One region of the Sphingomonas sp. BK069 genome, then DNA from elsewhere that is predicted to be linked to it. Evidence: riboswitches for the same ligand, from Rfam matches in the RefSeq annotation. Region 1 holds a riboswitch; each other region holds the start of a gene.

Region 1 (7,247 bases):
GACCTTTCGCGGCCAGCGCGTCATGGTGCTCGGCCATGAGAAGGGCGACGATACCGCCAGTCGGCTCAAGCACAATTTCGGCATGGGCAAGCCCGAGGGCTATCGCAAGGCGATCCGGCTGATGGAACTGGCAGATCGGTTCGGGCTGCCGGTGGTGACGCTGGTTGACACCTCGGGTGCCTTCCCTGGCATCCAGGCGGAGGAGCGCGGCCAGGCCGAGGCGATTGCGCGCTCGACCGAGGCGTGTCTCGCGCTCGGCGTGCCGCTGGTCGCGTCGATCGTCGGCGAGGGCGGCTCGGGCGGCGCGATCGCGCTCGCCAGCGGCAACCGCGTGCTGATGTTCGAGCATGCGGTCTACTCGGTGATCTCGCCGGAAGGGTGCGCCTCGATCCTGTGGCGCACCGCCGATCGCGCCCCCGATGCCGCCGAGGCGATGAAGGTCACCGCGCAAGATCTGAAGGGATTGGGCGTGATCGACTCGATCGTCCCCGAGCCGCTCGGCGGCGCGCACCGCGACCCCGCGGGCGCGATCCGCGCGCTGGGTGATTCGATCGAGCGCGCGCTCGCCGAGCTGACGCCGCTGACGCCGGGGGCGCTGCGCCAGGATCGGCGCGACAAATTCCTGCGTATGGGCCGGCTGAGCTGAGGCTTGGCGCCCGATCAGGGAGAAAAAAGGCTTCGCCTGCAACCTGCTCCGTCATCCTGAAACGACGTCAGGGTGACTCCGGTGTGAGGCTGTGCGCGTCACTGACTCGAGGGTAGTCGCAGCAGCAGGATCACGGCGCCCGCGGATCGAACAAGAAAAAGGCGACGGGACCGAGGTCCCGCCGCCCTTCATACAATGATGGACCAGCGGATTACGCGTTGGCCATCTTGCTCGTCGTGGTGCTGAAGGTGTTGTTCAGCTGGTTGCCCAGGCCCTTCATCGCACTGATGGCGGCGACGGCGACCAGCGCGGCGATCAGGCCGTACTCGATCGCGGTGGCGGCCTTGTTGTTCTTCAGGAAAGCGCGAATCTTCTGCATGTCGATCTCCGAGACAAATTGGCTTCAGTTACCCGGCCGATGAGCCTCTGAGGCTCCAGCGATGTCCGGTGTAGCTGCGGCACGGTTGATAAACACTTAAGCCTGTTCCTATGATTTCAGAATTTCCGGCAGGTTAGTTGAGGTCTTGTCTCAGCGGCCGACGAGAAGGTTGGTCGACACGGTGGTGAGGACGTCACTCAGCGCGGTGGAGACGCGGCCGAGCCCCGCGGCGATCGTCAGCGCGACGGCGGCGAGGATGAGGGCATATTCCACCGCCGTCGCGCCGCGGTCGTCGCGGCCGAGTCGCGAGAAGAGCGGGCGTCGGGTGCGAGGGCGTGCCATGGCGCGATCGTAGCGCATGGATGGTTAAGGATCGGTTCGATGACGATGCTGGTGGTCGCCGCGGCGCTGATCGACCCGGCAGGACGCTGCCTGATGCAGCAGCGTCCGGTCGACAAGCGGCACGGCGGCTTGTGGGAGTTTCCGGGCGGCAAGGTCGAGCCGGGCGAGGCGCCCGTGGACGCGCTGGTGCGCGAGCTCGCCGAGGAGCTCGCCATCGCGGTGTCGCCCACGGCGCTCGCGCCGCTGTCCTTCGCCGCCGATGCCGCGCCCGGCGCGCGTCCGCTGGTGATGCTGCTCTACGTCGCGCGCGCCTGGTCGGGTGAGCCGTGCCCGCTCGCCGCGGCGGCGCTGCGCTGGGACGTGCCCGCCGCGCTCGCCGCGCTGTCGATGCCCCCGGTCGACGTGCCGCTGCTCGCCGCGCTGCGCGAGTCGCTTGCCCGCGGCGACGCGCTGGCCTAGGGGCGCCGACGCGACAGGTTCCCCGCGAGGGGAAGTAAGAGGGAAGCCGGTAGCTTGGCTGCGATCCGGCGCTGCCCCCGCAACTGTGACCGGCGAGCCCTCTCCCGCGCGTGCCACTGGACCGATGGTCCGGGAAGGCCGGAGCCGGGGCACTGACCCGGGAGCCAGGAGACCTGCCCGTCGCGGTTGTCCTTCGCGCGGACGGGGTGTGCCGGGCGATCGAGGTCTTGTCCTCGCGTGACGACGATCGGGCGGCAGTGCCGCGGCACGGGGCCGCGCGTCCGCCCGCGACCGTGTGGGGGAAGACGTGACCATAGCCTATCGCCGCATCGCGACCGCGTTGCCACTGTTGCTGCTCGCGCCAGCAGCGCACGCGCAGAGCGCGCAATCGACCGAGGCGCTCGAGCAGGCGACCCGCGCGGGCGACGACGTGATCGTCACCGCCGCGCGCGCCGCGACGCCGGCCGACACCGTGGCGCAGGCGGTGACCGTGCTCGACACCGCGACGATCGAGCGGCGCCAGACGGTGGTGCTCGCCGATCTGCTGCGACAGACCCCCGGGATCGCGGTGGCGCGCACCGGCGGCGTCGGCGGCGTCACCTCGGTGTTCATCCGCGGCGCCGAGAGCGACCAGACGGCGGCACTGATCGACGGCGTGAAGATCAACGACCCGTCCGCACCCGGGGGCGGCTTCAATTTCGGCGAGCTGCTGGTTGGCAATATAGCGCGGGTCGAGGTGCTGCGCGGCGCCTCCTCGGTGCTGTGGGGCAGCCAGGCGATCGGCGGCGTGGTCAACATGATCACTCGCCAGCCGACCGACCGGCTGAGCGTCAACGCGCGGGCCGAGGGCGGTTCGATGGGCACTGGCCAGGCCTTCGCCAATGTCTCGGGTCGTGCCGGCGCGATCGCAGCGAGCCTGGGTGGCGGCTATTACACCACCGACGGCATCTCGTCCTACGCGCGCGGCAGCGAGCGCGACGGCTTTCGACACTATGGCGGCAACGCCAGTGTCACGGCGACGCTGGCGAGCAACGTCTCGGTCGACCTGCGCGGCTTCTATGCCAATGGTCGCACCGAGTTCGACGGCTTCCCGGCGCCGAACTACACCTTCAACGACACGCGCGAGTACAGCGACGCCGAGCAGTGGATCGGCTACGGCGGCGTCAACGTCGCGCTGTTCGACGGCGCGCTGCACAACCGGCTGGGCTATGCGCGGACCGATATCGCGCGCACCAGCTACGACCGTGATCTGACGCCGCGCGAGACGTACCGCTCGCAGGGGCAGAACCACCGGATCGAGTATCAGGGCGTTGCCGACCTCGGTGCGGTCGTGCGCGCGACCTTCGGCGCCGAGCGCGAGATCTCGCGGCTCTACACGCGCGGCTATGGTAGCACCGATCGCGGGCGGGCGCGGCTGTTCAGCCTCTATGGCCAGCTCGCGCTCACCCCGATCGAGGGAGTCACCGCGACCGGTGGCGTGCGCCACGACGACCATGACCGCTTCGGCGGCGCCACCGTCGGCGCGGCGAGCCTCGCCTGGACGCCCAACGACGGCGCCACCCTGCTGCGCGGGAGCTGGTCGCAGGGCTTCAAGGCGCCGACCCTGTTCCAGCTCAACGGCAGCACCGGCAACCCGAACCTGCGCCCCGAGCGATCCGAGGGGTGGGACGCGGGGGTGACCCAGCGCGCGCTCGATGGCGCTTTGGAGGCGAGCGCGACGTGGTTCCGCCGCGTCTCGCGCGACCTGATCAACACGCGCGCGTGCAGCCCCGCGGTGGACGGGCCGATCTGCGGCGCGCGGCCGTTCGGCATCTACGACAACGTCGCGCGCACCCGCGCGCAGGGGCTGGAGTTCGCGCTCACCTTGCGCCCGGTCGAGGCGGTGACCGTCGTCGCTGCCTACACTTATCTCGACGGCGAGAACCGCTCGCCCGGCGCGAGCTTCGGCCTGCCGCTGCTGCGCCGCCCGCGTGACAGCACCACCGTCAACGCCGACTATCGCTGGCCCTTCGGCCTCTCCACGGGGGTGACGCTCACCGCGGTCGGCGACAGCTACGACGTCGGCCAGGTGCGGCTCGACGGCTATGTCCTCGCCGACCTGCGCGCCGCGCTGCCACTGACGGAGAAGATCGAGCTGTACGCGCGGCTCGAGAATGCCTTCGACCAGCGCTACGTCGTGGCGGTGGACTATGGCAATCCCGGGCGCGCCGCCTATGGCGGGGTGCGGCTGCGCTACTGACATGGGCGCACGCGCTCCCCTTCTGCTGCTCGCGGCACCCGCTCTGGTCTCCGCCGCGACGCCGCGTGCGCCGCGCATCGTGTCGATCAATCCCTGCCTCGACGCGGTGCTGGTGCGAGTCGCCGACCCCGCGCAGATCGCCTCGATCAGCGCTTACTCGCAGGACGCGCGCTCCAGCTCGATCCCGCTCGCGCTGGCGCGGCGCTACCCGGCCAACGCCGGTACCGCGGAGGAGGTGGTGGCGCTGCGCCCCGACCTCGTCGTCGCCGGCGGCCATGTCGCCCCCGCGACCGTGGCCGCGCTGGCGCGGCTGCGCGTGCCGCTCGCGCAATTCGCGGTGCCCACGACGGTGGAGGAGAGCGTCGCCCAGGTGCGCGACCTCGCCGCGCGCGTTGGTCATCCGGCGCGCGGCGCGGCGCTGGCGGCGCGCATCGAGGCGGCGGCGCGACCGTCTCGGGTGACGCCGCTGCCCGCGCTGATCTTCGGCGCGGGCGGGCTGGTGCCCGGCGCGGGCACGCTGCCCGACGACCTGCTGACCCGCGCCGGCTTCCGCAACGCCAGCGCGACCTACGGGCTGGCGCGCTGGGACGTGCTGCCGCTCGAGCACCTCGTCGCCGCGCCGCCGCGCGTGCTCTTCTCGGTCGCCGCGGCCGAGGGCGCGGGTGGGGGCGGGGGCGAGCGCGCCGAGCACCATCCCGCGCTCCGCCGACTCGCGCCGCGGCTCATCACCTTGCCCTTGCCGGCGCGGCTGATGAACTGCGGCGGGCCGACGATCGTCGAGGCGATGGCGGTGCTGCGCGGCGCACGCACGCGGCTCGGGGAGCGTCGATGAGCCGCGCGACGCTCTGGCTCCTGCTCGCGCTGCTGCTCGCCGCGGCGGGCTCGCTCGCCGCGGGCAAGGTGTGGGTCCCGCTCGACGCCTGGACCAGCGCCGACCCGCGCTCGATCATCATCGTCGAGCTGCGACTGCCGCGCACGATCCTCGCGCTGATCGTCGGCGCGGCTTTGGGCGTCGCGGGAGCGGCGATGCAGGGCTATCTGCGCAACCCGCTCGCCGACCCCGGACTGTTCGGCGTCTCCTCGGGTGCGGCGCTGGGCGCGGTCTGCGCGCTCTTCTTCGGCTATGCCGCGCAAGCCTGGCTGCTGCCGCTCTTCGCGCTGGCGGGGGCGGCGGCGACGATGGCGCTGCTCGCGCTGATCGCGGGGCGCTCGGCCAGCCTGCTCGTGTTCACGCTCGCGGGCATGGTGCTGACGAGCCTCACCGGCTCGCTCACCGCGCTCGCGATCAGCCTGGCGCCGACGCCCTTTGTCGCCTCCGGGATCGTCACCTGGCTGATGGGCGCGCTGACCGACCGCAGCTGGGACGACGTGTGGCTCGCGCTGCCGCTGGTCGCGCTCGGCGTCGCGGTGCTGGCGCGTACCGCGCCCGCGCTCGACGCGCTGACGCTGGGCGAGACCGCGGCGCGCTCGCTCGGGGTCGAGCCGCGGCGGCTGCAGCGCGCGATCGTGCTGGGCGTCGCGCTCACCGTCGGTGCAACGGTGGCGACCGCGGGGGTGATCGGCTTCGTCGGGCTGATGGTGCCGCATCTCGTCCGGCCGCTCGCGCGCCACCGCCCCGGCGCGACGCTGTGGCCGAGCGCGCTCGCGGGCGCGCTGCTGGTGACGGTGGCGGACACGCTGGTGCGGCTGGTGCCCAGCGCGAGCGAGCTGCGGCTCGGCATCGCCATGTCGCTGCTCGGCGCGCCCTTCTTCCTCTACCTGCTGCTGCGGCTGCGCCGGCGGCTGGCATGAGCGCGCTGGCGACCGAGGCGCTGACGCTGTCGCTCGGCGGCCGGCGCGTGCTCGAGGAGGTGACGCTCACGCTCGCGCCGGGGCGGGTGACCGCGTTGCTCGGGCCCAACGGCGCGGGCAAGAGTAGCCTGCTCGCCTGCCTCGCCGCCCTGCGCCGCCCCGACTCGGGTGCGGCGACGCTCGATGGCAAAGACGTGACGGCGCTGCCCGTGCGCGAGCGCGCCCGCCGCATCGGCTTCCTGCCGCAGCAGGCGGACGTGCACTGGGACGTCGACGTGCGCGCGCTGGTGGCGCTCGGCCGGCTGCCGTGGCGCGGGCACGGCGCGGCGGGCGTTGCGGACCGCGCCGCGGTGGAGCGCGCGCTGGAGGCGACCGCGATGACCGCGCTGGCGGGGCGGCCGGTCGAGCAGCTCTCCGGCGGCGAGCGCGCCCGCGCGCTGCTGGCGCGCGTGCTGGCGGGGGAGCCCGAGTGGCTGCTCGCCGACGAGCCGCTCGCCAGCCTCGACCCGGCGCACCAGCTCGACGTCGGCGCGCGGCTCCGCGCGGTCGCGGCGGCGGGTGCGGGCGTGGTGCTGGTGGTCCACGACCTCAATCTCGCGGCACGGCTGGCGGACTCCGTGGTGCTGCTGCGCGCCGGGCGCGTGGTGGCGGCAGGCGACACTTCGGCGGTGCTGACGCCGGAGACGATCGCGGCGACCTATGGGGTGACGGTGGAGGTGGGCGTCACCGCTGGGGGCGAGCGATACATCGTGCCGGTGGGGCGGGTCTGAGCCGCTGCATCTGGAGGCGCGACCGGGAATCGAACCCGGGTGCAAGGATTTGCAGTCCTCTGCGTCACCACTCCGCCATCGCGCCTCGATGCCGTGGAGGCGCGCATCTGCGGGCAGCGGGGCCGGCTGTCAAGCACCGCCGCGCGGCAAAGTGTTTGGCGAAGCCGCCGCTGCGCGATACAAACCCGCCACGCGCAACGTGTGTTGCATTACTAAAACAGCTATGTCACAGGAACGTCCGATGACCGCCGCAGCCACCCTTCGTGACGACGACTTCACCGCGATGCGCCAGGCGATGGTGGCGAGCCAGCTGCGCACCGTCGCGGTGACCGATCCGCGTGTGGTGGCGGCGATGGCGGAAGTGCCGCGCGAGCGCTTCGTCCCCGCCGCATCGACCGCGATGGCCTATCGCGACACCGCGATCGCGCTGGGGCAGGGGCGCGCGCTCAACACGCCGCTCGCTACCGCGCGGCTGCTGGTCGAGGCGCGGCTGCGCGCGAGCGATCGCGTGCTGCTGATCGGCGCGGCGGCGGGCTATACCGCGGCGGTGCTGGCGCGGATCGTCGCCGAGGTCGTCGCGGTGGAAGAGTCGCCCGATCTCGCCGCGCACGCGCGCGCCGC
Region 2 (7,247 bases), on a different contig from region 1:
CGCGGACACCTCGGTCAGGCGCACATCGGTCGCGTCGGCGGGAATGTCGGCGACCGTCAGCGGCGGCTGGCGCGGTCCTCCCGCGCTCGTCGGCGGGCCGCCGCGGCCGCCAACCCGCTTCTCCACGCCGCCGACCTTGAAGCTGCCCATCATTCCCGACATTTCACTGCCGATCTTCCAGGTGCCGGGCTTGTCGAGCCGGACGTCGAACACCGAGCGATAGCGACCGGTGGCGCCGTTCTGGAGTGCGCCTGGCGTGCCGTCAGGCTGCCAGATCCGCACGTTCTCCAGCCGGCCGGGCTGGTGGTCGGCGTAGAACAGGTCATTCGACACCGCGCTGTCGACCGTCACCCAGCCGTCGGTGCCGGAGAAGATCGTACCCGAGGGCAGCAGCCACATGCGATGCGCCGAGACGGCGGCCGGCAGCGCGAGCAGCGCCGCGGCGACGAGGAAGCGGGAACGTGCGATCATGGGAAGGCCTCCGGTCGGGTCAGCGGGCAGTGACGGTGACGGCGCCGAGCTCGTGGCTACCGCCAGCGCGCCCTGTGCCGGGGACCGTGAGCGGCACCTGGACCAGCTCGCGTCCGCCGGTCTCGCGAGCCGCCTCGACGTGCAGGACATAGGCGCCCGGGCGAACGTCGGCGGGCAGCGCGATGGTGTGGACGCCGGGCGGTCGCGTCGCGCCGCTGACGCCGTCGGCGGGGAGGTGCAGGCTGCGGCCGCCTTTGCGCCACCAGCCGCGCAGGTCGGCGAGCCACTTGGTGCCAGGCTCGGCGCCGCTCTTGTTGACGTCATACCAGAGCGCGAGCGTCCGCGCCGGCCCGCCAGCCGCGGGTTCGAGCCACACCGCGACGTAGGGGCGATGGTATTCGGCGACGGCGAGACGCGGCACGGTGACGCTGACGGTACCCGCCACGGCGGGGGTCGCCACGGTGCCGGCGACGAGCACGAGTAGGGAAGGGCGCATGGGCGGGGTCCTCTCAGTGGATCAGGAAGAGCGCGATCAGCGCCGGCGCGGCGAGGCCGAGCGCAACGAGCGGCCAGGTGGCGCGGCGATGGCGCGCGTGGAGGTGGAGGAGCAGCAGCCCGGTTAGCGTGAAGAGTACGCAGGCTGCCGCGAACAGGTCGATGAACCAGAACCAGGCGGCGCCGGCGTTGCGCCCCTTGTGCAGGTCGTTGAGGTAGGAGACCCAGCCGCGGTCGGTGATCTCCGCGGTAATCGACCCGGTCGAGCGATCGACGCTGACCCAGGCGTCGCCGCCGGGGCGCGGCAGCGCGACATAGACCTCGCCGTCGGACCATTCGGCGGGGCGCGCGGTCGGGTCGACGCCGACCGCGCGCGCGACCGCCTCGGCGACCGCGAGCGGCAGCGGCGCGTCTCTGGCGTGCGCACCGGCGAGCTGGTGGCGCAGTGGCGCGGGCAGCACCGCGGCGCGCTCGGTCACCGCGGGCGTGGCGGCGATGCTGGCGGCGTGGTTGAGCGTGATCCCGGTGAGCGCGAACAGCAGCATCGCCACCAGCGAGACCGCCGCGCTGACCCAGTGCCATGTGTGGAGCTGCTTTAGCCACCAGGAGCGCCAGCGTTTCGCGGCCGGCTTGCGCCCCGCGACGCTCACGCGTCGGCCCAGCGGCGCAGCAGGTTGTGGTAGACGCCGGTGAGCTGCACCACCGCGCCGTCGCCGTGACCGCGGTCGGTCGCGACCGCCTGGATCGCGCGATCGAGCTCGAACAGCGTGCGGCGCTCGCCGTCGTCGCGCACCATCGACTGGAGCCAGAAGAAGCTCGCCACGCGCTCGCCGCGCGTGACCGGGGTGACGCGGTGCAGGCTGGACGCGGGATAGAGCACGAGGTGCCCCGCCGGCAGCTTGACCGACTGCGGCCCGAACTGGTCCTCGATCACCAGCTCGCCGCCGTCATAGCCGTCCGGATCCTCGAGGAAGAGAGTCGCCGACAGGTCGGAGCGGAGGCGGAAGTCGGTCCCGCGCTTCATCCGGATCGCGTTGTCGACGTGGAGGCCGAAGTCCTCGCCACCCCCGTAGCGGTTGAACAGCGGCGGGAAGACCTTGAGCGGCAGCGCCGCCGCGACGAACAGCGGCGTGCGCCCGAGCGCATCGAGGATCATCCCGCCGGCTTCACGCGCGGCGCTCGAGTCCTCGGGCAGCTGGCGGTTGCGCTTGGCGAGCGCCGACTGCGGGCCCGAGGTGACGTTGCCGTCGACCCACTCGCCGGCGTCGATGATCGCGCGGACACGCGCGAGCGCGGCGGCGTCGAGCACGTTGGGGATGGCGATCAGCATGCGCGTGCTCCGTCCGGGTCCGTTACCGCGCGGCTCAAAAGTTGTAGAAGAGGCTGAGCACCGCCGAGCGCGCGTCGCCCGGCACCGCCCAGCCGTTGTTGCGCACGCCCGTGTAATAGCGCTCGTTGCCGACGTTCTGGACGTTGAGCTGCGCGGTCAGCCCGCCCGCGAAGGTGTAGGCGAGATAGGCGCGGTGGATTAGGTAGTCGTCCACCAGCGGCTGTGCCGGCGCTGCGAGCGACGCGGCGGCGATGGCGAAGCCGCCCTGGTAGGTCAGGCCGTAGCCGAGCTCGAGCCCGAACGGGAGGCGGTAGGTGGTGAACAGGCTGCCCGAGTGTTCGGGCGTCTGCGTCAGCCGGCTGCCGCGCTGCGGGTCTGGCACCGCGGACGAGTTGCCGCATGCCACGCTCGGCGCGGCGAGGCAGCGGTCCGACACCGACTGGCGGATCGTGCCGTCGAGGTAGGTGTAATTGGCGAAGATCGTCCATGCCGGCGTGATCGCGCCCGATGCGCCCAGCGCGACCCCGTCGACGCGGCTGCGACCGTCGAGCACCTGTGTCGACGAAGGCAGCGCGGGGTCGACCGAGGGGACGCGATAGTTGGTGCGCTCGTTGCGGAACACCGCGGCGGTGAGCTCGAGCCGCCCGAACACGCTGGCCTTGACACCGGCCTCGTAGTTGCGCGCGGTCTCGGGCGCGACCTGGCAGGGGTCGTAGGTGACGGCGGCACCGTCGATCACCTGCACCACCGGCGCGCCACAGCCGAGCCTCACCGTCGTGGAGGAGGGCGTCTTGGCGTTGCCGTAGCTGGCATAGAAGCTGACCTTCCGCACCGGGTGCAGCACCACGCCGCCGCGATAGGAGAAGAGCCGCTCGCGGCTCTGCTGCGACCGCTGGGCCAGTTCGGTCACCTGCGTCGCGCCGGGCGGCACGACCGCCAGCGGCAGGTTGCGGAAGGTCGCATGCTGCGACTCCCAGCGCACGCCGCCGTTCAGCTCGACGAAGCGGCCGAGCTCGAGCGTGTCGAAGGCGTAGACGGCGAGGTTGCGCGTCTCGCCGCGCGCCTGCGCGGTGACGGTGCGGTGAAGCGGCCCGCGCCACGTCGTGTCCGGGTTCGCGATCGACAGCACTGGCAGCGGCGTCACCGCCGAACCGTCGGGATTGCGCAACAGCGAGGCGGTCGTGATCGCGTAATCCTCGATCGCGCCCGAGAAACCGAGATTGAGCGTGTTGCGGATGCCGCCCTCGGCACCCGTCACGACACGCAGGTCGGTCTGGTTATAGAGTAGCTGCGCTTCCTGATCGCGGACCAGTCCGCGCGGCCCCGACGGTCGCCACTCGCCGGGCGCGAGGCCGGCGGGGCAGGCGGCGCCGGTCGGCTGGAGCGCGACCCCGGCGAGGCAGAAGGTACCCTGCGGCGCGCTGGTGACGCCGTTCTGCACGACGTGCTGCCAGCGTGTCAGGTTGCGCACCGACACCGCCTCGCTGACCGCGTGGCGGAAGGTGGCGGTCGCGCGGTCGAGCACTTGGTCCTGCCTGTCGAGGTTGACGATGCCGTAATAGGCCGAGCGGTCCGCACCGGGCAGCAGGCCGCTCGACAGAGCGGTGCGGAAGAAGGGCACGCCGTAGTAAGGCGTGTTGTCGTCCTCCTGGTGGACATAGGCGAGCGTCAGGCTGGTCGGCCCGTCGATCCCGATCGTCACCGCGGGCGCCACGCCCCAGCGTTCGAACTTCTCGACGTCGCGCCCGGGCACGTCGTTGCGGTGATAGGCGGCGTTGAGCCGCACCGCGACGTCGTCGCCGACGCGCTTGTTGGCGTCGATCGCGGCGCGGTAATAATCGTCGGTGCCGATCGAGCCTTGCACGACGGTGAGATCGCGCGGCGTCGGCACCTTCGACACCAGGTTGATCGTGCCGCCGACCGAGCCCGAGCCGTTGAAGACGCTGTTGGCGCCGTTGTAGACCTCGATCTGCTGGAGGTTAAACGGGTCGGTGCGGCTGTACTGGCCGCTGTCGCGCACGCCGTCGACGGTGATGTCGTTGGTGGCGGAATAACCGCGCAGGATGATGTTGTCGCCGTAGCCGCCGCCACCCTCGCCGGCCCCGAAGGTGATGCCGGGGATCGTCTGCAGCGCGTCGCGGAGCGTCTGGAGATTCTGCTTGCGGATCGTCTGGTCGTTGAGGACGGTGACGGTCTGCGGCAGGTCGATCAGCGCCGAGGTCGACTTCGGGCTCTCTAGCTTCGCCGGTTCAGCCGGAGCCCCGTTGACGATGATGTCGTCGCGTCCGTCGGTGCGATCCTGCGCCGCGATCGCCGTGGGCGTGCCGGGATCCGCCGCGGCAGGCGCGGAAGCGATGAACCCGACGCACGAGAGCGCCAGGAAGGTCGGTCCATTTTTCAACATTGTAGCCCCCTGTTACCGAAGCGATATTGCGACCGATTTGCATAGTCAAGGCTAATGAGAATCGTTTGCGTAGTTGAGTACGGGGCTTCAAGGCGAATGGGCGTTCTGCGCGAGATATAAAGCTTTCTTTATATTAGCCTTGACGCGCGGTTTCGTCTCGTCGATGCGACGCAGGTCAAGGTTCTCCGGTCGGTTCGCCGCGCCGGAGCTAAGACGGGAAGCCGGTGCGATGCCGGCGCTGCCCCCGCAACTGTAAGCGGCGAGCAGGTGGTCGCTCCGTGTCACTGGTCGCGCTCGCGCGGCCGGGAAGGCCAGACCATCCGCACCGACCCGCGAGCCAGGAGACCTGCCTCGACGCCATAACGTCCACCGGCGGGGTGCCCGGTCTGGCCGCTCGCATGCCGCGGCCGGGCCTCCCGTCCGCGCGCGCCGGTGTCTGGTCCGCGTGCCCCGTCCTTCATCGGGGTATATGAAGATGATCGACACCTACCGCCCGGCGACGCATGTCGCCGCGCTGCTGCTCGCCACCTGTTCCTCCGGCGCGCTGGCGCAGGACGGCGACCGCGTGCCGCCGCGCGACGACATCCTCGTCGTCGGCCGCGGCGGCGGCGCGCTCGACCGCCCGAGCGCGACCGGCAGCCGCCTCGGTCTGACACCACTCGAGCTTCCCGCCAGCGTCGCGACCGTGGACGGCGACGCGATCCGCGCGCGCGGCGACCTCACGGTGGTCGAGGCGGTGTCGCGCGCGCCCGGCATCACTGCCGCGGCGAATGCCGGGAACGGCAACACCGCGCTCGCCGCGCGCGGCTTCGTCGGCCAGGGTTCGGTGCTGCAACTGGTCGACGGCATCCGGCTCTTCCCGGTCGCCGGCACGATCACCTTCCCGACCGACCCCTGGACCGTCGAGCGGATCGAGGTGCTGACCGGGCCCGCCTCGGTGCTCTACGGCCAGGGCGCGCTCGGCGGCGCGGTCAACGTCGTCTCGCGCGCGCCGAGCGAGAGCGCGCGCGATGACGCCGAGCTGAGCTACGGGGCGCAGGACACATGGCATGTCGCGGCGGGCACGGGCGGTCCGCTCGTCGAACAGCTCGGCTACCGCCTGGACGCGAGCTACCGTCGTTCGGACGGCTGGGTCGACCGCGGCGACAACCACAGCCTCGCGCTGTCGGGCGCGCTGCGCTTCGCGCCGAGCGAACGGCTCACCGTCATGCTGCGCGGCGACTATGGTGACGTCACACCGATGCGCTACTGGGGCACGCCGCTGATCGACGGCCGGCTCGACTCGCGCAACCGGCGCCGCAACTACAACGTCGCCGACGCCGACATCCGCTTCCGCGACGATCGCCAGACGCTCGTCGCCGAATGGAAAGTCAGCGACGCGGTGACGCTCACCAACGCCGCCTATCGGCTTGCCAGCAAGCGCAGCTGGTACGACCTCGAGAGCTACGCCTGGGCGCCGGCGGCCGGTCGGCCGAACGGCGTGATCGAGCGATCGGACAACCTCGGGATCGTCCAGGACATCGCCCAGTACGGCGACCAGGCGAGCGTGAAGCTGAGCGCGCCGCTGGGCGGAGGCTTGGCCAATGACCTGGTGCTCGGCGCCGAGGTCAACCGCGTGAACCTGCGCTACTCGAACAACTTCGCCGTCGCGGATCAGGCGGATGCGGTCGATCCCTTCGACTTTGCCCCTGGCACGCTGGAGGACCGCGCGGCGACGCTGCCGCGCTATCGCACCATCACGACCGAGTGGAGCATCTTCGGCGAGGACCGGCTGCGGCTATCGCGGCGGCTCTCGCTGGTCGGCGGCTTCCGCTACGAGGAGGATGGGGTGCGCCGCCGCAACATCCTCTACGACGCGGCCGGCGCTCCGGCGGGCGAGGCGAACGCCTTCTCGGGCGGCGCGCGCGAGAAGAGGTTTCGCGACGCGACCTGGCGCGTCGGCACCGTCTACCAGCCCGCGCAGAGCATCTCGCTCTACGCCCAATATGCCACGGGCGTGGATCCGGTCGGCACGCTGACCACCTTCACCACCAGCGCGACGCAGTTCGCCTTCACCAATGCCAAGGGCGACCAGATCGAGGCGGGCGCCAAGGCAGCGCTCCTCGGCGGACGCGTCAACGTGACACTCGCTGGCTATCGCATCGTCAAGAACGACCTGGTCGCACAGCGCGTCACCAACGGCCCGCTCGAACAGATCGGACGGCAGTCGTCGAAAGGGATCGAGGCGGCGCTGTTGCTCGCGCTCGCCGCGGGCTTCTCGATCGAGGCGAACGGGACGGTGCTCGACGCCCGCTTCGACGACCTTTTGACCGGCGACGCGGATCTCTCCAGCAACACGCCGCCCGACGTGCCCGAGCGTGCCGGCAACCTGTGGCTCACCTGGGAGAGCCGCCGCGGCGTGCGCGCCCAGGCGGGGTTGCGTCACGTCGGCGCGCGCTTCGTCGACTCGACCAACAGCGCGCGGGTGCCGGCCTACACCGTCGCCGACGGCGGCCTCTCGTTCGCGCTCACGCCGGCGCTCGCGGCGGACGTGCGCGTCTACAACCT
Region 3 (7,247 bases), on a different contig from region 1:
GAGGTCGCTACCGGAAAACTGAAGGCGCTGGGCGCGGGGGCAGAGATCGTTCGCCGGGAAATCGTTGCCTGAAGTGCCGCGATCGCCAGCTTAGGGCCTACCCCAAGCTGGCGACCGGCTAGAGTTCAGAAGTTGACCCTGGCACCCAAGCGCAGCGTTCGTGGCTCGACGACACGGCTTAGCCGTCCATCTGTCGGTCCCGCCGAGTCGAAGGCAGGTATGTAGGCCTCGTAGTAGTACGCGATGTCCTTATCGCGGCTGTCGAGGATGTTCAGCACCTCGCCGTACAACTCGTAGCGTCCGATCTTCCGTGCCGCCCGGAGGTTGACGACCGTGCTGCCTCGATCGCGGACACTGTTGTCCTCGATTAGCGGATAGGGGCCGAGATGACGGACGCGGACGCTCGCCTCCCATGGGTTTAGGACCAACGCGATACCGGCAGATGCAGCATTTTCAAAAGCGTTCGGGATGCGGTCGCCACTATCGTAGCGCGACCTGCTCTCGGTATAGTTGCCGTCGATCGCGACCCACGACGTGGGACGCCAGAACGCTACCAGCTCATAGCCCCGTCGCTTGCTGGCGCCTGTCGGTTCGACTGCGTTTGAGTCGCCGACGAAGCGCAACTCGCTGTCGACATCGAGCCACCAATAGGTCGCGGTGAGCGAGAAGCCGGGCAGCTGCCAGCGAGCGCCAATCTCGCGACCGTCTCCGCGCACCAACACTGGCACCGGCGTCTCGACGTTGACCGCCCCGCGCACGTCATTGGAGTGGAAGCCACGGCCCCAGTTACCGTAGAACTCGAGCTGATCGGTCGGAGAGTATGCGATCGATGCCTTGGGCGAGAAGATGGCATCATCGCCGCTGCCTTGGCCTGCAAGAACCGCCGCCTCATCCCGCGCGCGAACGACGAAATGGTAATAGTCCCCGCGAACCCCACCGATGAGCCGGAGGCCTGTGATCGGTGTCACCGTCACATCGCCATATAGCGCGGCAGACGCCTCCTCGACATGGTAGCGGCCAAGCGACGACAGGAAGGCGCGGGCGCTGGTACGATAAACTCCGACGCTCCCGACATGGTCGTAGCGTTCCTCCGTCCCGACCGACACGGCGACGGCCGGCGCAAGCGTCCAGCGCTTCTCGCCCCGCGCGCCGATGATCCAGCGTTTGTCGAACTGGCGAATCTGTGCGCTGGTGCCGTCGGCATCGGTATAGGTCGGATTGGAATACATCGACCAGTCGTAGAACTGGCCATAGACGTTGGCGTGCCAATCGGGCTGCCGCACCGCGATGTTGCCGACGAGCCGCGTCGTCTCGCCGCGAGCGGTCGGATCGGGAGAACAGAAGACGTCCTTGCAAGAGGCAGTCCCGATGATCCTCTCGGTGATCTGCTCGGTTGGGCGCCAGGTCGCACGGTAGGAGTTGAAGGACGCCTCGATCTGACCGGCGCCGGCAGGCGCGATGTACTTCGCAAAGCCTGATGCGTGGCGCAGATGCTCGGGCTCCTGCCAAGGCCCATCATAGATCTTGGCCTGTGCCACCAGCGTCAGCTCGCCGGAGCCAATATCCTTGATGCTACCACCTGCCGCTATCCGGCCATAGCCATAGGAGCCACCTTCGATCGACATCCAGGGCCGTGCATAGCCGTCAATCGTGGTCATGTAGGCGGCGCCTGCCAAGGCGAAGTCGCCACCATCGGCGCGGTATGGTCCTTTGCGGAAATCCTCACGCGCGACGATCTCGGGAATGAGGCCATTGAGGTCGAGATAGCCCTGTCCGTGACCGTGCGTGCGCAGGTTCATCTGCACGCCATCGATGTAGGTCGTGAAATCGGACCCGTGATCGAGGTTGAAGCCGCGTAGGAAATATTGATTGGCCTTGCCGCTCCCGGAATGCTGAGCGGCGACCATGCCCGGGACCGCCTCCAGCAGCTCCGCTACGCGGAGCAGAGGCCGAACCAGCAAGTCCGCGCCCGCAACGGTGCCCTCGCTCGCCGCGTGGGCGACACCGATCTTCGCTTCGCCCCGGCCAAATACAACGATATCGTCAGCTGGCTCCTTCGTCGAGGCGGCGCCTGTACCCTCGGTTTGTGCGCTTGCTGGTGTCCCACTGGACGCTGCAATCAGCACAGCGCATCCAAGCCAGCCGGCACGTAGTCTCGTATCCTTCATGTTCGTCCCCTCACGCCAAGCGACCTCGACGGGGGTGTCCGCTGTAAACGGTCGGCGTGCGTCGACAGACGGACGCAAGCATCCGCGACACGAACCAATGCGACCCCCGTCGCTCGTTCGTCGCTCAGACGGAAGAACCGTGCCCCGGCCATCCCCTGGGCCAAAGCAAGAGCGACCGGACGCTGGCAGGTCTCCTGGCTCACGGGTCGTCGCTCGACATACGGCCTTCCCGGATCGTGGCCGCTGCGGCGTTGATCCAGTGGCTGCATCTCCCAACGGGAAATGCGATGTACGTCTCGCTCGCCGCTTACAGTTGCAGGGACAGCCTCGGTCTGGGGGAGGGTGTCCTCCCTTACCGTGTTCCCTTTTAAGCCCCTCTCGGGGCACCAGCGCGATCGGTGTCCGACTGGAGGTGCCTCCGGTCGGACAAGAGGCGCGTACCGCTTGCCCGGTTGATCCGCAACTCTGCGTGACGAGCGCCGTCGCAGCGGCACTCAGGAACGCCGGCGCGGCTACCCGTCCGCTGCATCTGCACTCTCGTGGGCCGATTCACCAGAAGCGGACCGTCCGCTACCCTCCCGCTCTCAGCCATTTACCAGTGGCGCCGGCCGGACGCACCTCGAACGTCTGAGATTGGCAGGTTTGCGGACCGGCCGCTTTCGGGTGAGGCAGCGCTCATAGCTAACGTTGGCTTACGCCGCTCACCGTCCCGATTGAGATGGTCGAATGGGAAAGCCTGCGGCTTCTCAGAAGCCGTCGTCCACTCAGATTTCAAGAACCCTGACGCCAAACGCCAGCGCGTATCCATCTATCTCGGAAGCCGTATGGTGACACCGAATGCCCGCTCGGATCGGGACAGAATTGCATTGCCGCCATGACCAACGGCGATGGCGCGAACGAGGGCAAGGCCCAGCCCATGCCCGTCAGTGGTACGTGACGCCTCGGCGCGCGCGAAACGCTGAAACAGGCGTTTGGCATCAGCGGGGTGAACGCCTGGGCCGTCATCCTCCAGCGCCACCTCGATCGCATCCTGCGTAGCCGTTGCAGCCAGTGTCGCTGTGGTGCCGGGCGGCGTGTGGCGCAACACGTTCTCCAACAGGTTCGACAGCGCCTGAGCCAGCAGACGGCGGTCGCCCTCGACACGCAAGCAGGCCGGTATATCCGCCGATAACAGGTGGCCGCTGGCCTCAAAGTCGGGGCGATAAGTTTCGGCCATGTCCTCCAGCAGCGCCGACAGGTCGATCGACCCTAACGCCCGACGTTCAGCCAGCCCTTCGACTTCGGCAATGCGCAGCAGCGCGGCGAATATCTCCAGCAGATCGTCGGCTTGCCGCCGTGCCGCCTCGATCGCGCCCGCGTCCCCGGCCGCGGCGCGGTCGAGCTGGTTGCACAGGCGGGTCAAAGGCGTGCGCAGGTCGTGGGCGACGTCGGTCGATACCTGCCGCAGATTATCCATCAGCGCGGCGATGCGATCGAGCATCCGGTTGAGGGTGGCGGCGAGGCGGTCAAACTCGCTGTCCGACCCGTCGCGTGGCACCCGCTGCGTCAGGTCGCCGGCGATGATCGCCTGCGCAGTGGTATCGATGCGTGACAGGCGACGCCGAGTGAGCCATCCGACCAGCACGGCCGCGCCGATCCCCAGCGCCAGCATCGTCGCCAGCGCGGTCGCGAACAGCGACGCCAGCGTCCGGTCGATCGCCGCGAGATCGCGCCGGTCGGCGACGACGACCAGCATCCCGCCGGGCAGCGGCGTGGCGAGCGCCTGACCGACGCCGGCATCAGCGCCGCGCCGGAAACCCAAATGCTCCTGATAGCCCGGCTCGACCGGCGTCAGCGGCGTGATCGTCGCGGCGATCGTCCGCCCGGCGCGGTCGACGAGCAGATAATCGAGGCTCGCCTCGTTGCGGGCATCCTTGCGCAGGCGGACTGCGTCCGCCACCCCCGCCAAGCCGCCTTCGCGCGCCTCGGCAATCAGCGCATGCGTCTCGACCGCGACGCGGTGGTCGAGTTGCTCCTCCAACGCCTCGTGCGTCACCTCATAGGCGACAGCACCGATCGCCAGCGTCGCGACGCTGAACGCCAGCGCGACCAGCACGACGATGCCGAAAGTCGAGCGCCACAGGCGGGCGAGCATCTATTCGCCCCGGATCATGTAGCCGGCACCGCGCACCGTTTCGATTGCATCAGCGTCGAAGCCGGCGTTGAGCTTGGAGCGCAGTCGACTCAGATGCGTCTCGACGATGTTGGTCTTCGGGTCGAAATCGAAATCCCACACCCGCTCCAGCAGCATGGTGCGCGTCATCACCCGGCGCGGGTTGCGCATCAGCTCGGCGAGCAGCGCGAACTCGCGCGGTTGCAGGGTGACGCGCCGGCCGTCGCGCTCGACGGCGCGACGATGCAGGTCGAGGACGATATCGCCGACCCGGAGCAGATGCGTGTAGTCGCCGCGCGGTGCCGGCCGACGCGCCAGCGCATTGAGGCGAGCGGCGAGTTCGGAGAAGGCGAAGGGCTTGACCAGATAGTCGTCGGCACCGCCCTCCAGCCCCTCGACGCGATCGGCGATACCGCCCACCGCGGTCAGCATCAGGACCGGAGTCGCGTCGCCAGCCGCGCGCAACGCCTTCACCAGCGCCAGGCCGTCGAGGCCGGGCAGCATCCGGTCGACCACGATCGCATCGAAGCCCCCACCGGTCGCCTGGAACAGTCCGTCGCGACCATCCTCGCTGACCGCGATCTGATGTCCGGCCTGCCCCAGCCCCTGCGCGACGAAGGCGCGGGTGTCGCTATCATCCTCGACGATCAATATCCGCATCGCGCGACTATCGCGTAGCAGCGTCAGTTCGCCAACCGCCGCCCAAAGCGCGGAAGAGAGCGACCTCGGTTTGAGACACCGCCAGATCGGACTGGACCTGTTGCAACGTCGCCGATGCGGTTGCTCGCTGCGCGTCGACCTGGAGCAGACCGGGTGCGTCGCCGAGGCGGACCCGGGCAACCGCGCGCCGCGCATAGGCCTGCGCCTCGCGCGAGGCGGTCGCCAGATCGCGGTTGCGCCGGGTCTCGGCGTCGTAGGTCGCCAGCGCCGTCTCGACCTCGCGCAGCGCGCGCAGCGCCGCCACGTCCCATCCGGCCAGCGCCGCGCGCTCGGTAGCGCGGGCCTGTTCCAGCCTTGCGCGTGCCGGTGCCTGGTTGGGAAAGGCCCAGCTGACGAGCGGCGTCACCGCCGCGCTGATCCCGCCGGACAGCAACCCGACAGCCGCGCCCAGATTGACCCGCGGATAGAGGTCCGCGCGTGCCACGCCGATCCGTGCGGCCGCGGCGGCAAGGCGGCGCTCCGCCTCGCGCACGTCGGGGCGGCGCAACAGCAACGCGGTCCCGTCGCCGACCGGTGCCGCCCCGCGCAGGCGAGGCGCAGCGGTGCAGGCGAAGCGCCAGGCGCGCGCCTCGGCGGGGGGGCGACCCTGCAGCGTCGCAAGTCGATACAGCGCATTAGCGCGCTGTGCCTCGAATGGCGCGATGGCGGCGCGGGTGGCGGCGGCGATCGTCGCGACCTGCGACACCTCCAGCGGCGACACCTCGCCCGCGCGAAGCTGTTCACGGACCAGCCCGACCGACCGATCCTGCGCCGCAGCGACCTCGCGCGCGGTGGCGATGGCGCGGCTCGATCCGCACAGGTCGACATAGGCCAGCACGGTGTCGGCGACGACCGCGACGCGCAAGCCGTCGACGACGGCCGCCTGGGCCTCCGCGTCCGCCCCCGCCGCAGTCGCGGCCGAGCGAAGCCGGCCGAACAGGTCGAGATCCCAGCTCGCGGTCGCGGCGATATCGTAGTCTGTCGTCGGGACATTACCCGACGCGCTCGGCTGTCCGGCGGGGTTGTCGACTCCAAGCGCGCTCTCGATCGTCGTCTGCGGCAGCCGCGCCGCCCGTGCCTGTCGCAAGGCCGCGCGTGCGCCGTCGAGATTGGCATAGGCGACGCGCAGATCGGCGTTAGCAGCCAATGCCGAGCGCACCAGTCCGTCGAGCACGGGATCGTCATAGAGCCGCCACCAGTCGTCGGGCACCGGCGCGATCGAGGCCACCGGAAGCGACGCGAAGGCCCCGGTGGCGCTGTCCGGCGCCACGGTGGGCGGCGGCTTGGGCACGCTCATGCAGGCGGATGCGAGTAGGGCTGCGGCGGGGGCCAGGCGGCGGATCATGCCAGCGCCTCCTTGTGTGCGGCAGCAGGCGGCACGGCGCGTTCCTCGCCATAGCGGGCATAGAGCGCAGGCAGCAGCAGCAGGTTGAGCGCGGTCGACGAGATGAGGCCGCCGAGGATCACGATCGCCATCGGATGCTCGATCTCGTGCCCCGGCGCGTTGCCGGCGACGATCAGCGGGACCAGCGCGAGGCCGGCGCAGGCGGCGGTCATGAGGATCGGCACCAGACGTTCCTCGGCCCCGCGCAGCACCAGTTCGCGGCCGAAGGTCATCCCCTCATGCCGTTCGAGATGCTGGTAATGCGACAGGAGCATGATGCCGTTACGCGCGGCGATGCCGATGACGGTGACGAACCCGACCAGCGACCCCAGCGACAGCGTGCCCCCGGTCAGCGCGACCGCCATCACACCCCCGACCAGCGCGAACGGCAGGCTGACGGCGACCAGCGCCGTGATGCGGCGCGAGCGGAACTCCATCCATACCAGCAGCAGGATGCCGACGAGGCAGAGCGCACCGATGCTCCACAACCGGCTGCGCGATTCCTTCAGCGCGGCATATTCGCCCAGCACCTGCGGGTGATAGCCGGTCGCGAACGGCACCTTCGCGACCGCGGCGTCGACCGCCTGTGCGACCGTGCCGAGGTCCGCGCCTGCGACGTTCATCGTCACGTCTAGCCGACGCTGGCCGTTCTCGCGCTTCACCTCGTTGGGCGCGGGAGCGATCTCGATATCGGCGATATCGCCGAGCCGCACCGGCGCGCCGGTGACGGGTGCCTGGATCATCAGGTCGCGGAGCGCATGGACGCTGTTCCGCACCCGCGGCTCGCCCCACACCGCGACGTCGAACGCGCGCTGATCGCGATAGATTTCGCCGACCTTGGCCT
Region 4 (7,247 bases), on a different contig from region 1:
ATCGTGTCCGTCGCGACGTCGATCGCGCCAACCATCACCTTCTTACCACGGATCAGCTCGATCAAATCCATCGGCACGCGCGAGTTGTGGCATTCGAGCGAGATGATATCGATCTTCGACTTTTGAAGATTGGGGAAGGTTTCCTCATATTGGCGCCATTCGGAGCCGAGCGTCTTCTTCCAGTCGGTATTGGCCTTGATGCCATAGCCATAGCAAATGTGGACGGCGGTCTCGGCCTTCAGGCCCTCGGCCGCGCGCTCCAGCGTGGCGATGCCCCAGTCGTTGGCCTCGTCGAAAAAGACGTTGAACGCAGGCTCGTCGAACTGGATGATGTCGACCCCGGCCGCCTCCAGCTCGCGTGCTTCCTCGTTGAGAATGCGGGCGAACTCCCACGCCAGCTTCTCGCGGCTGCGGTAATGCGCGTCGTACAGGGTGTCGATCATGGTCATCGGCCCGGGCAGCGTCCACTTGATCGGCTGATCGGTCTGGGCGCGCAGAAACCGGGCGTCGTCGACGAACACCGACGTCGGCCGCGAGACTGCGCCGACGACCGTCGGCACGCTGGCGTCATAGCGGTTGCGGATGCGCACCATCTCGCGCTTCTCGAAATCGACGCCGTCAAGATGCTCGATGAACGTCGTGACGAAGTGCTGGCGCGTCTGCTCGCCATCGCCGAGAATGTCGATCCCCGCCCGCCGCTGGTCGTCGACCGCCAGGCGCAGCGCGTCCTGCTTGCCCGCGACCAGCTCCTCGCCCTCCAGCTTCCACGGCGACCACAGGGTTTCGGGCTGAGCGAGCCACGAGGGCTTGGGCAGGCTGCCCGCAGTCGTCGTCGGCAACAATGTCGTCATGATGCAATACCTGTCGTGTGGGTGGTGTTCAGAGGCCGCAGGTCGCGGACCAGCGTTGAAGCGCCGGCCAGTGCGGTTTGATGAAATGCTCTTCGGCGAATTTGCCCTGCAGGGCGGCGAGGCGGCTGCGCTCCTCGCGATCGTAGACGATGCGGGTCAGCGAATAGTCCTGATACCTCAGGCTCGGCTGATAATGCTCCGCCGCGACCGAGTTCGCGTTGTAGATCTCCGGACGGTAGATCTTCTGGAACGTCTCCATCGTCGCGATAGTGCTTGCGAGCTCAAGGTTGGTATAGTCACTGACTAAGTCGCCGGTGTGATAAAAGGCGAACGGCGCGACACTGTGCGGCGGCATGAAATAGCGCACCTTCATGCCCATCTTCGCAAAATACTGATCGGTGGGTGAGAGTTTGTCGTCGCGATATTCGACGCCGAGGATCGGATGCACGTTGGCGGTCCGGTGATACACCTCCTTGCTCGATACGCTGAGGCAGATGACCGGGAGCTTGCGGAAATGGTCGCGGTAGGCGCTCGATCCGAGGAAAAGCTTGAACAGGTTGCCGTGCAGATCGCCGAAGCCTTCCGGCGCGCCGCCACCTCCGGCATTCAGGTGATCGGGCAGGACGACGCTGAAGTCGTAATCGCGAACATAGGACGAGAAGTTATTGCCGATCATCCCGTCGCTACGCTCGCCGCTGATCCGGTCGGTCACCGTGGTGTGCAGGATCTCGATCAGTGGAAACGCTTCGTCGTCTGCGCTGTCCCCCAGCGTGAGCGCGGCCGAGACGATCTTCAGCTCCAGCGTGTAACGATCACCCATGGGATTGTCCCAGTGCATCAGCGCGTTGAAGCGATGGTCGATCATCACCAGCGTGTTGCGTAGATTCTCCTGGCGGCGGTCCCCGCGCGCGAGGTTGGCGAAGTTGGTGGTGATGCGCGTGTTGTCGGCCGGACGGTAATCCTCGTCGAACGGGATAGTGCTGATTGAGAATGTGAACCCGCTATTCGTCATGACTCACCCAGGCTTGCGGGCGGGAGGTCAGGCGAAAGCGCGCAAGGCGTGAACAGGCCCGGATGGCGGCAAGCCACGGACCGTCGCATCAAGCGCGATCCACCGGAGGAACCCCCGTCCGAGGAACGTTATCGCGTCGAAGGCAGGTCTCCTGGCTCACGGGTCAACGCGGCGGCTCCGGCCTTCCCAGGCTCCTTGCGGGAACCCAGTGACACGAAATGGAGCCGCCACTCGCCGCTCACAGTTGCGGGGGCAGCGCCGGACTCTGCCCTGACGGACACCACCAGCTTCCCGTCTTAGCCCCATCGCCATGCCTGGAATGGGGAACCTCGACAGTGCCTTTCCACACGATCGAGCGCCGTTTGTCAATGCTGATATAAAGACATCTTTATATCTTGATGCGCGACCTGCTGCCCGCGTGGCAGCGGCAGGTGCGGCAACGGCAGCGATACCGTTCTCAGTTGGCGAGCGCCCGGCCTTGACGCGACGGACCGTTCTCTGCGACCGGGGTGAGGTCAAGGTTCCTTCGCCGCATGGCCGAAGGCTAAGACGGGAAATCGGTTCAATGCCGATGCTGCCCCCGCAACTGTAAGCGGCGAGTTGAGGTCCCCTCGTGTGCCACTGGTGTTTCGACGCTGGGAAGGCCGGGATTGCAATGACGACCCGCGAGCCAGGAGACCTGCCTTCGACGCCATAACGACCACCGGCGGGGTGCCCGGTCTGGCCGCTGCGTCGCTGCGGGAGGAGTTCAGTCGCTCCTGTTGGCCGCTGGCGTCTGGAGGCCCTCGCGACAGATTGAGGACCATGATGTCACAGGAACAAAGCAGCGCCCCCATCCAGCTGATCGACATGGTTTTTCCCGGCGATGCCAATCACCACGGCACGCTGTTTGGCGGGGTGGCCTTGGCGCACATGGACAAGGTCGCCTTTTTGGCGGCCTCGCGCCATGGACGCGCAGCCTTTGTCACTGCCTCTTCGGAAAAGATCGATTTCGCGGCACCTGCGCGGATCGGCGACATGGTGGAGGTCACGGGCCGGGTCATGCGGGTGGGGCGAAGGTCGCTGGACGTCGAGGTCGAACTGATCGCAGAGGCGCCGGTATCAGGTGAACGACGGCTGTGTACGCGCGGCCGTTTCACGCTCGTTGCCGTCGAAGCCGACAATCTCTTGCCCCCGATGGTGGAGACGGTCCTGCGGGACGCAGCGCCGCCCTTGCGAATGGTCGACATGATCTTCCCGAACCAGACTAACCATTACGGTACGCTCTATGGTGGCGATGCACTTCGTATGATGGGCAAGGCGGCTTTCATCGCCTCTACCCGACATGCCCGGTCAGTCATGGTCATGGCGGCCTCGGACCGGATCGACTTCCGCTCGCCTATCAAAGAGGGTGAAATGGTGGAGCTGACCGCCGAGGTGCGTATGACCGGGCGCAGTTCGGTGCGCATCGCCGTGGATCTTTCTGCCGAAGATCTGATAACCGGCGGGAGGCGGCATGCCGCCACTGCACTGTTCACAATGGTCTCAGTCGACGAAAGTGGTCGTTCCAAGCCGATTGCCGACGCAAAGTGGTATGGTTGATGCAGTTCTGCTCGCGTTCCTTCGGTGCCCACGAGGATGGTCTCAACGCAGCGGTCGAGCAAAACGGCCGCCTGCGGAACCTGCTTACCCGGCCCCTCGATTGCGCTTTCCTCTAGGTCCCAAGCTTTGCCGAGGATCGGAAGGCACAGCGCGTAACGAACAACCGATCTCGAGAAGCCGAGCTGTTCGACCGATCGTCTTGAATCCTGCCTTTGCCGCCATCCGCACGCGTGACCGAGCCCGCTGCTGTCGCAGCGGGTCCATGGGCGCAAGAGCCGAGAGGTCAGCGCATCAGCGGGGGCAGCGCTGCGCTGCTTGGGAGGCTACACGCTGCCCCCGCTGCCACGAGGCGGTGTCATTTCTATCTAGCGGAGAATGTGTCTTTTCTAACTGGCGGCAACACTGCGTGTAAGCGGGTGTAGACGCAACGTACAAATGGCACACTCCCGCTATTTAGAAAAGGCACAGCCGTTCTGCAGCGGGCCTCCGGTGCCATAACCATCCTCGAACATCGAGGATGTGTGAGCGATGACGGTGCTGACGATGAGTGCTGCCGAAGTGAGCCGGTTCGATACGCTGATGCGGCTCGACCGCGGTGAGATCCGGCCGGTCGATGCCATGGCGCTGCTGGGGCTGCAGCGCAGCCAGCTGTACCGCCTGCTCAAGCGCCTTCGACGAGATGGCGCGGCCGGCCTCGTGTCCCGCAAGCGCGGGCGGCCGAGCAACAGGCGGTTCAGCGAGGCTTTTCGCGACCAGGTCGTCGGCATCGTGCGCGAGCGCTACGCCGACTTCGGTCCGACGCTGGCGTGCGAGTACCTGGCTGAGCAGCATGGGATCACGCTTTCGCGCGAGACGCTGCGGCAGATGCTGATGGCAGCCGGCGTGTGGAAGGCCAAGGTCGCGAAACGCGCCCGCCTCCACCAGTCGCGCTACCGGCGCGAGTGTCGCGGCGAGCTGGTGCAGGTCGACGGGTCGGAGCATGACTGGTTCGAAGGCCGCGGTCCGCGCTGCACGCTGCTGGTCTACATCGACGACGCCACCAGCGAGCTGATGCACTTGGAGATGGCTGAAAGCGAGAGCGCCTTCTCCTACATGCGCGCGACCCGCAGCTACCTCGAGCGCCACGGCAAGCCGGTGGCCTTCTATTCGGACAAGCACAGCGTCTTTCGGAACAACAATGCGACCGCCGACAGCGACGGCATGACGCATCTCGGCCGGGCGCTGGACAAGCTCGGGGTCGAGATCATCTGCGCCAACTCGCCGCAGGCCAAGGGCCGCGTCGAGCGCGCCAATGGCACGTTGCAGGACCGGCTGGTCAAGGCGATGAGGCTGGCCGGCATCTCGTCCATCGACGAAGCTAACACCTTCCTCCCCTCCTATGTCGCCCGGCACAATGCCCACTTCGCCTGCGCGCCAGCGGATCCGCGCGACGTGCACCGCCCGCTCGCCGCGCATGAGAACGTCGAGGCCGAGATGGTGTGGCGTGAGGAGCGGACCGTCACCGCTTCACTGGCGCTGCACTATAACAAGGCGATGTTCAATCTCGAGCCGACGCCCCTCACCCGCTCGCTGGCACGCAAGCGCGTTCACGTGTGCGAGTACCCAGACGGCCGCATCGAGATCCGCCACGGCGAGCGCGTGCTACCCTACCGTGTGTTCGACAAGATGCGCCGGGTGAACCAGGCCGCTATTGTCGATAACAAGCACCTGGGCGCCGCCCTTGCCATGGCTCAGGCTATCCAGGCAGCCGCGCCGCATCATCCCAAGCGCAACAACAATGAGCCGGCGCGCAGCTCCCGGTCCGTCGGGGTGTTCGCACCCCCTGCCTCCTCCCCGGGCAAGAGCGACCGGCGCCGGCTGTGCACGCCGAAGCTGAAGCGCGGCCCTCGCCTCTCCAACGAGGAACTGGTGGCACGCGGCCTTGGGGAGTATGTCCGGTAGCGCCCACTTGCGGTGACCCAAGCATGGATGTCAGCTTAGGATAATGAGGGAACCAGCATCACCGCGCCTTTGGGGTGCGCTCAGTGGCGTGGTAGGATTGCTCGTGTTTGCAGCCTTCGTTGCAGCAGGATCGCCGCAGCGAGGAGTTGTGGGAGCGTTTTCGGCTTTCGCCTTGATAATGGCCGTGCATATTCGGTGGGATAGGCGGACCTCCCCTAATTTCTGGATGATGGTAGGGCTTATGGCAACGGCTCATGCGATCGTGCTTATTCTCGTCGAAGGGCCTTACCAGCGGGTGCCGGGTATGGCGTTCCTCCCCTTCGCCTTCTTGGACATCTTTGTGATGGTTTGGCTTCTGGGACGGTTGAAGCGCGTCGGCTGATGTCCGCTTTCCTGCCAATTCCCGCCATCCAGCGTGCTGGACAGTCATCCCAAGCTCCAGACGTTCGTTCAGCTAGCGAGCTCGTGTTCGGGTCGACTTCTCCACCCGCCGAAGCGGGCGTAGAGGGTCGGCAGGACGAAAAGGGTCAGTAGCGTCGCCGAGATGAGCCCACCGATGACGACCGTTGCCAACGGCTTTTGCACCTCGGCGCCTGCACCGTGGCCGAGCGCCATCGGCACGAAGCCGAGGCTGGCGACAAGCGCCGTCATCGCCACGGGCCGAAGGCGTGCAAGCGCGCCGTTGTGGGCGGCCTGCCCCCTGTCCATGCCGCGGGCCATAAGGTCGTGGATCGACGACACCATCACGAGCCCGTTGAGGACCGCGATGCCTGACAGCGCGATGAAGCCGACCGCGGCCGACACCGAGAACGGCATGCCGCGCAGCGTCAGCGCCAGCACGCCCCCGACGAGCGCCAGCGGCACGCCGGTAAAGACGATCACGGCGTCCCGCACCGAGCCGAGCGCCCCGTAGAGCAGCAGCATTATGACCGCGAAGCAGACGGGCACGACGAGCAGCAGCCGGTCGCGGGCGGAGGTCAGGTTCTCGAACCGGCCGCCCCATTCGACGTAGGTGCCGGGCGGCATCCTCACCTGCGCCTCGATCGCTGCCTGCGCGTCGGCCACCACGCCGGCGACGTCGCGGTCGCGCACGTTCGCCTGCACGACGACCCGCCGCTTGCCGTTCTCGCGGCTGATCTGGTTCGGCCCGTCGACGACCGCGATGTCGGCCACGGTCGACAGCGGCACGAAGCCGCCGGCGGAAGTCGGCACCGGCACCTGCGCCACCTCGGTGAGATCCGACCGCGACGCGTCCGACAGTCGGATGACCACCGGAAAGCGGCGGTCCCCCTCGAAGATCACGCCCGCCTCGCGGCCGCCGATCGCGGCTGCGACGGTGTCCTGGACGTCGCCGGCGGTGACGCCGATCCGCGACATCGCCATGCGGTTCGGGCGGATGTCGAGCATCGGCAGCCCCTCGATCTGCTCGACCCGCACGTCGACGGCGCCCCTCGTCCTGCGCAGGATGTCGGCGATGCGGCCGGCCGCGTCGTTCATGCCGCCGAAGTCGTCGCCGAAGATCTTCACCGCGATGTCGCCGCGGACGCCGGCGATCAGCTCGTTGAAGCGCATCTGGATCGGCTGGGTTATCTCGTAGGCGTTGCCCGGCAGCGTCGAGAGCCTCTTCTCCATCCGCTCCACCAGCTCCTCCTTGGGCAGGCCCGGGTCGGGCCATTCGCTACGCGGCTTCAGGATGACGAAGGTGTCGGTGGCGTTCGGCGGCATCGGATCGGAGGCGATCTCCGACGTGCCGGTGCGGGAGAAGGCGAAGCGCACCTCCGGTTGGCGGCCGAGCATCTTCTCGACCTGGAACTGCATCGCCTGACTCTGATCGACCGAGGTGCCGGGGATGCGCACCGCCT

The links. Region 1 has a riboswitch for cobalamin ahead of FHY02_RS19035 (TonB-dependent receptor domain-containing protein). Riboswitches for the same ligand answer to the same signal wherever they lie in the genome.
Region 2: linked by a shared signal. The riboswitch ahead of FHY02_RS08460 (TonB-dependent siderophore receptor) and the one ahead of FHY02_RS19035 (TonB-dependent receptor domain-containing protein) in region 1 are both predicted to bind cobalamin.
Region 3: linked by a shared signal. The riboswitch ahead of FHY02_RS20565 (TonB-dependent receptor) and the one ahead of FHY02_RS19035 (TonB-dependent receptor domain-containing protein) in region 1 are both predicted to bind cobalamin.
Region 4: linked by a shared signal. The riboswitch ahead of FHY02_RS20575 (putative oxygenase MesX) and the one ahead of FHY02_RS19035 (TonB-dependent receptor domain-containing protein) in region 1 are both predicted to bind cobalamin.

What each region holds. Positions count from the first base shown of each region.
Region 1 is NZ_JACHZH010000008.1:108,908-116,154, forward strand. Features, by position in the region: gene FHY02_RS19015 (acetyl-CoA carboxylase carboxyltransferase subunit alpha) at 1-646, shown strand, start outside; gene FHY02_RS19020 (Flp family type IVb pilin) at 858-1,025, opposite strand; gene FHY02_RS19025 (Flp family type IVb pilin) at 1,176-1,367, opposite strand; gene FHY02_RS19030 ((deoxy)nucleoside triphosphate pyrophosphohydrolase) at 1,413-1,826, shown strand; cobalamin riboswitch at 1,825-2,022, shown strand; gene FHY02_RS19035 (TonB-dependent receptor domain-containing protein) at 2,134-4,065, shown strand; gene FHY02_RS19040 (ABC transporter substrate-binding protein) at 4,067-4,897, shown strand; gene FHY02_RS19045 (iron ABC transporter permease) at 4,894-5,856, shown strand; gene FHY02_RS19050 (ABC transporter ATP-binding protein) at 5,853-6,626, shown strand; tRNA gene FHY02_RS19055 (tRNA-Cys) at 6,638-6,711, opposite strand; gene FHY02_RS19060 (protein-L-isoaspartate O-methyltransferase) at 6,868-7,247, shown strand, end outside.
Region 2 is NZ_JACHZH010000001.1:1,773,279-1,780,525, reverse strand. Features, by position in the region: gene FHY02_RS08485 (DUF4198 domain-containing protein) at 1-471, opposite strand, end outside; gene FHY02_RS08480 (DUF2271 domain-containing protein) at 491-967, opposite strand; gene FHY02_RS08475 (PepSY-associated TM helix domain-containing protein) at 981-1,616, opposite strand; gene FHY02_RS08470 (Fe2+-dependent dioxygenase) at 1,613-2,296, opposite strand; gene FHY02_RS08465 (TonB-dependent siderophore receptor) at 2,331-4,700, opposite strand; cobalamin riboswitch at 4,862-5,069, shown strand; gene FHY02_RS08460 (TonB-dependent siderophore receptor) at 5,170-7,247, shown strand, end outside.
Region 3 is NZ_JACHZH010000011.1:20,874-28,120, reverse strand. Features, by position in the region: gene FHY02_RS20570 (methionine synthase) at 1-72, shown strand, start outside; gene FHY02_RS20565 (TonB-dependent receptor) at 126-2,168, opposite strand; cobalamin riboswitch at 2,335-2,574, opposite strand; gene FHY02_RS20560 (ATP-binding protein) at 2,977-4,302, opposite strand; gene FHY02_RS20555 (response regulator transcription factor) at 4,303-4,980, opposite strand; gene FHY02_RS20550 (efflux transporter outer membrane subunit) at 4,988-6,364, opposite strand; gene FHY02_RS20545 (efflux RND transporter permease subunit) at 6,361-7,247, opposite strand, start outside.
Region 4 is NZ_JACHZH010000011.1:28,227-35,473, forward strand. Features, by position in the region: gene FHY02_RS20570 (methionine synthase) at 1-851, opposite strand, end outside; gene FHY02_RS20575 (putative oxygenase MesX) at 880-1,863, opposite strand; cobalamin riboswitch at 1,987-2,210, opposite strand; cobalamin riboswitch at 2,365-2,565, shown strand; gene FHY02_RS20580 (acyl-CoA thioesterase) at 2,671-3,444, shown strand; gene FHY02_RS20585 (ISNCY family transposase) at 3,973-5,385, shown strand; gene FHY02_RS20590 (hypothetical protein) at 5,627-5,767, shown strand; gene FHY02_RS20595 (efflux RND transporter permease subunit) at 5,836-7,247, opposite strand, start outside.